Marinomonas mediterranea MMB-1: one gene and its partner. The protein of the gene in region 2 binds, or shares a complex with, the protein of the main gene of each other region. Links are inferred from orthologs where the notes say so. Each region holds a gene or a part of one and is shown on either strand. Other genes may lie near its edges.

What was found. Proteins that work in one complex are often made in the same cells at the same time.
Region 1: the proteins of MARME_RS05205 (region 2) and pabB are in contact, whole or in part, in a solved structure (PDB 8RP0), measured with the Escherichia coli proteins. The link is inferred for Marinomonas mediterranea MMB-1 from one-to-one orthologs.

Annotation. Positions count from the first base shown.
Region 1 is NC_015276.1:3,385,883-3,388,808, forward strand. What follows is about bases 1-2,853. They hold pabB (aminodeoxychorismate synthase component I), read left to right. Parts: upstream 1-653; coding sequence 654-2,054; downstream 2,055-2,853. Other genes in these bases: MARME_RS15475 (alpha/beta fold hydrolase), read right to left, coding at 1-586; MARME_RS15485 (NUDIX hydrolase), read left to right, coding at 2,058-2,738; MARME_RS15490 (LysR family transcriptional regulator), read right to left, coding at 2,790-2,853. Also shown: more of MARME_RS15490, read right to left, coding at 2,854-2,926. UniProt on the Escherichia coli protein: Part of a heterodimeric complex that catalyzes the two-step biosynthesis of 4-amino-4-deoxychorismate (ADC), a precursor of p-aminobenzoate (PABA) and tetrahydrofolate.
Region 2 is NC_015276.1:1,153,738-1,156,758, reverse strand. What follows is about bases 32-2,979. They hold MARME_RS05205 (anthranilate synthase component II), read right to left. Parts: upstream 1,821-2,979; coding sequence 1,242-1,820; downstream 32-1,241. Other genes in these bases: MARME_RS05200 (mechanosensitive ion channel family protein), read left to right, coding at 2,297-2,979; trpD (anthranilate phosphoribosyltransferase), read right to left, coding at 191-1,228; trpC (indole-3-glycerol phosphate synthase TrpC), read right to left, coding at 32-163. Also shown: more of trpC, read right to left, coding at 1-31; more of MARME_RS05200, read left to right, coding at 2,980-3,021. UniProt on the Escherichia coli protein: Part of a heterodimeric complex that catalyzes the two-step biosynthesis of 4-amino-4-deoxychorismate (ADC), a precursor of p-aminobenzoate (PABA) and tetrahydrofolate.

The DNA of each region.
Region 1 (2,926 bases), 2.2 Mb from region 2 along the record:
TATGTGCCAACCTAGATTGAGTCGTGGCCTCTGCTACAGGGTGTTTTCTACGGTTGGGCGCTACGCTATTCATAAAAAGAGCGACACCTTGTTCAACGTCGCCCGTTTTTCTGATGACCGTTGACGCTTCTCGATAACGCTCACGGACAATAGCAAGTGTAGCAAGGTCTTCTCTATCTAGGGACGCTGGTTCAAGCAAAGCCATTTTAGAGGGTACTTTGCGCTGCTCTTTACGCAACTGATTCAATCGCAGGCCAACAAGCCCACCGAGTGAATACCCGACTAGATCAAATACATCCCATTCCAATGACATCAATAATGCATTTATTTCCAACGCCAATGAGTCAATGGATACTGGCTTTTCTTTTTTTTCAAGGAAGTAACTTTCTCCCATACCGGTTAAGTCTGGTAATAAAATCCATCGCCAGTAATTCAAGTGCTCTAAAATTGGCAAATAAGTAATGTCAGCCCCAACACCTGCTCCATGTAGCATTAAACACGACGCCTTGGTCTTACTATCAGGGTTATAGACTAGCCGATAACGCAATGTCACATTTTCTAGATTAAGATAATTGATCTCTGACACTTTAAATTTCCTCATAACCCCCCATTCAATAAAGGGAATTAAATTTGAATTTGTAAACGGTTGAATTATGTCAGAAATAAAACTGATAAGCCTACCTTATCAGTCATCGCTGGTTGAGCTTTTTGCTCACTATCGCGATCTACCAATGCCCATTTTGCTAGACAGCAATCATGAGTCGTTTAGCGATACTAGGTACGATATGATCGTCGCCGACCCAATCGCGATGATCACAGCTAAACAGGAAGAAACCAAGTTAATTTGGCGGGATTCACCGATTTACAATATAGGAAACCACCAAAACCCACTCGATATTTTAGATGAGATTATGGCGCATAATGTCGAGGAAATTTGGGCAAAAAATGCGCCGAAAGACATCCCATTTACAGGCGGTTTAATGGGCTACTACGGGTATGAAACTGGGCAGTATGTTGAAACTCTGCCTAACAGTGGAATTGACGATATTCTCTTACCAGATCTATCCATCGGCCTGTATGGTTGGGCTTTGATTACCGATCATCAAAAGCTCGAAACCTATTTAATGATGACGCCTTGGTGCTTGGATGAACAAGAAGATCTGCTAGAGCGATTTAAACTAAGCGAAAATATTGAACCTTTGTCTTTTAAGCTGAGCGGCCACTTTACGTCTAACATGACGGAAGAAGAGTATTCGGAGAAGTTTCGTAAAGTTCAAGACTACATTCAGGCAGGTGATTGCTATCAGGTAAACCTAGCTCAGCGCTTTTCAGCTCGTTATAAAGGCGATACCTATCAAGCGTACAGGGCACTCAGAACGTCCGTACCAACGCCCTTTTCGGCGTATATCGAGCTAGGAACCGGAGCCGCTATCTTATCGCACTCTCCTGAACGTTTTTTGAAGTGTGATAGAGGCCGAGTTGAGTCTAAACCGATTAAAGGCACACGCCCAAGAGGAGCAACACCGGAAGAAGATCGATCTCTGGCGGAAGAGTTGTTAAATGCAACCAAAGATCGCGCAGAAAATCTAATGATCGTCGATCTACTTCGTAACGACTTAGGGCGAAGCTGTGTTACAGGTTCAGTCAGTGTCCCCAAACTGTTTGCGTTAGAGAGCTACGCAAACGTGCACCACCTTGTATCAACAGTCGAAGGTAAAATCGAAAAAACACAGGATCATATAAAAGTTTTTCACCAAAGCTTTCCTGGTGGATCGATTACCGGCGCGCCGAAAATAAGATCAATGGAAATCATTGATGAATTAGAGCCTCATGTCAGAAGCGCTTATTGCGGCTCAATTGGCTATTTCAGTAACAATGGTCAAATGGATTCAAATATTGCGATTAGGACGATGGTTGCCGATGGCCGTTTTATTCACTGCTGGGCAGGCGGCGGACTGGTTGCTGACTCTGTTTGTGAAGAAGAATATCAAGAAACCTTTACTAAAGTTGGAAAATTGACTCATACTTTAGAACAAGGTTTCTTGGAGAAGTAGAAAGTGACTGATGTAGAGCATTTTTTAGAATCCCCTCCTCTTGATGTCGATATCGAGGACATTCGTACGGCGCTCAACGTAGGTAATACTCACTTTAAAATTCAAAAAGACGAAGAGCGCATTGAAATGCTCGCGCACTATTCGGACAAATATGGAATCAGTTCAGAAAAAGTGGCTTTGCGTGCGGCAGCCGTTTTGATTCCTATTCGTCAAGATGAAGCAAGCAACAACTTAGAAGTATTGTTGACTCAACGAGCACTCCACATGCGCAACCATCCAGGTCAAATTGCTTTTCCTGGTGGGAAGCATGACCCTGAAGATTCAAGCATTCAATATACGGCGCTTAGAGAAACGCTTGAAGAAGTCGGTTTAGCACCTGATTGTTTCGACCTACTTGGCGAACTTGGAGAGTATTGCTCCATATCTGGCTTTTGCATCAAACCCATTGTTGCCGAAATGACTCGCCAAAGTGAGCTCAGCTTAAGCAAAGATGAAGTTGAGAGCGTTCATTGGGTCCCATTGTCGTACCTTTTGGACCCAAGAAACTACCGCTACAAAGAAAAGAAAATAGGCAGTGTTACGCGAGGATATTTCGAAGTCGAATATAAAAAGATCCGAATATGGGGTGTGACAGCAGGCATATTGCACGGACTCTATCACACACTAAACCACGCTAGAAAATAATCGCCTTACCTTACTAATAAGCCTATCTAAGCGTCCTCGCTAGTCGGTCTACTAAGCCGATTTTTTCTCAACTTGCAGTTCATCCAAACAAGCCTGCCGACTCCAAATAGTTAAGAAACGTTCATAACATTTCTCCAACTCTCGTACGTGATCAAATAATAACTTTCCAGCAGGTGTTAACTCTGTAC
Region 2 (3,021 bases):
TCGCACGCATGGCTTTCGCAAATCCACGAGGTTTATTATGGGCATTTGCCGCTGTGACCGCGATTTCAAGATTAGACAAAGGAGTACGCTGTTGGCGCTCTTCAATTTCTTCGTACTTGCGAGCAATAATCTTTCTTAAAATTGTAGGTGTGTCAACTTGCATAGTGTGTTCTCTAACCGATATAAAATATTATTTTTCCACTTTTTTAAAGCAACGAGTAAAACTCGCAAGCTCAGACAGTTTTACTTTGGCTAACCCTCCGCCAATTACGTCTTCAGCTATAGCAACGCCTTCTGCTAATGTATCCGCGACACCAGAAACGTAAATCGCAGCACCTGCATTCAATGCAACAATATCACGTGCCGGATTCACTTTTCCTTTTCCTTCCAGCGCCGATTTCACCAACACTAGGCTTTCTTCCGCATTAAATGCCATTATCGGCTCTAATGATTGAAGTTCGAGGTTAAATTGTTCTGGGGTGATCGTGTACTCGGTAATTTCACCGTCTTTAAGTTCGGCTACAAAAGTGGGAGCAGCAATACTAATCTCGTCCAAGCCATCTTCTGAGTGCACAACCATAACGTGCTCACTGCCAAGTTCTTTTAGCACTTCTGCAATTGGTCGAACCCATTGCTTGCCAAAAACGCCCATCACTTGAGCTTTTGCACCGGCAGGATTTGTCAAAGGCCCCAGCAAGTTAAACAGGGTTCTTGTTGCCATTTCCTTACGTGGCCCTACAGCGTGCCTCATGGCAGAATGGTGGTTAGGCGCAAACATGAAACCCAACCCAATTTCTTCTACACAACGGCTGACTTCTTCAGCGCTTAGGCCAAGATAAATTCCAGCTTGCTCCAATAGATCAGCACTGCCCGATTTCGACGAAACAGAACGCCCACCATGCTTAGCAACTTTACCGCCTGCCGCAGCAACGACAAAAGCAGAGGCCGTCGAAACATTAAATAATTTGCTGCCGTCGCCGCCTGTTCCACAAGTATCAACGACATGATCCTGATTAAGCTCGACTTTCGTAGACAATTGTCGCATTACTCTAGCCGCAGCGGTAATTTCAGCAACCGTTTCCCCTTTCATACGAAGAGCAATAAGAAATCCACCTATCTGAGCAGGCGTTGCCTGCCCTGTCATGACTTGCGTCATAACGGTCATCATTTCTTCACCAGTTAAGTTTTGTCGCTCGACGACTTTCGCAATGGCGTTTCGTATATCCACTCGCTTTCTACTCCTAACGCTTAAGAAAGTTGGCCAACAACGCATGACCATGCTCTGTTAAAATAGATTCAGGGTGAAATTGTACACCCTCAATATCAAATTCTTTATGCTGAATCCCCATAATCTCATCCAGCACACCATTCTCATCTTCTGTCCAAGCCGTTATTTCTAAGCAATCAGATAAAGCCGCGCTATCAATAACAAGGGAGTGATATCGTGTTGCTGTGAATGGGCTGGGTAAACCACGAAATACTGAGCTATCGTTGTGCAGTATTGGGGACGTTTTACCATGCATTACTGTTTTAGCACGAATTACCGTTCCACCAAAGACCTGACCTATACTTTGGTGGCCTAAGCAAATACCCAATATCGGCTTTTTACCTGCAAAGTGCTCAATGACCTCCAAAGAGATACCCGCCTCGTTGGGCGTACACGGCCCTGGTGAGATAACAATATGCGTCGGATTCAACTGCTCAATTTCCTTGAGTGAAATACTGTCATTTCGGTACACCTCAACAGTTTCACCTAACTCCCTAAAATATTGAACCAAGTTATAGGTAAAGGAGTCAAAGTTATCAATCATCAATAGCATATAAACGGTTCGTTCACTCATGTTGATAAAAATTAAGCCATTAGGAAAGTGCGAATAAGTCTTATAGGATTCAGTCTTAGCAGAGAAACGGTCTAGTAACGCGAGAGTGGGCAGGATTGTTAATACCTTTAATCACTCTTAAAAAATAAACGGTTTATCTGAAAGCCCCAAAGGCAGTGTGTATTTCGAGTCAAACCTGCGCTCCCTTTATTCTTGTTAACTTTTTTACCAATACATTCAATATTGGACCGCAAAGCCTACCTCGAATAGAGAAGAAATACTCACACGCTGAATTCAGTGAACTTGTTCGCGCCTCTTCTAGGCTAATAACAAAAGAAAAGCATTCTACACGCTCAATTAATCACTGTCTTCTACCGAATAGACCCTATCGGTAACTTGAATATTAGCGTCCAAAAAATGATAAGATCTTTTCTTATACTAATGCAGTGTCATCCGTCTAAAAATAAGGCTAAAAAATGAACTGGCAGGACTTACAGGCGTACCTCGGTTTAGGAAACACCCAGATGCACTGGGCCATTCAATTATGCATTGTCTCGTTTACTACGTTTCTTACCAGCTACATTGTAAAACGGACATTGAAACGATTGGAATTGCAATTATCCAAGACAAAAACACCATGGGACCATATTCTCATTAAGGCCGCGCGACGTCCGCTTATTGCCTTTATCTGGCTTATCGGCTTGATCATTATCGCCGAAATATTTCGTACGAAATTTGACGATCGTATTCACGACATCATCTCATTATGCCGCGAAGTCGGCATCATAGCCCTAATGTCTTGGTTTTTATGGCGCTGCATCAAGGGCGTTGAACACATCCTAACGTCACCTGATAAAGTCAAAAAGACCGTTGATATCACGACAGCAAGCGCGGTAAGCAAGCTACTTAGAGCGTCTGTCGTTATTATCGGCATCCTGATCGTTATGCAATCGCTTGGTTATAGTATGTCGGGGGTACTCGCATTTGGTGGCGTAGGTGGTATAGCGGTCGGCTTTGCAGCAAAAGATTTACTCGCAAATTTCTTTGGTGGTCTAATGATATATTTAGACAGGCCTTTTGCTGTCGGAGACTGGGTTCGCTCCCCGGACCAAGATATTGAAGGCACCGTTGAAAATATTGGCTGGAGGCAGACTCGCATTCGAACCTTTGACAAACGCCCCCTATATGTTCCGAACGCCAC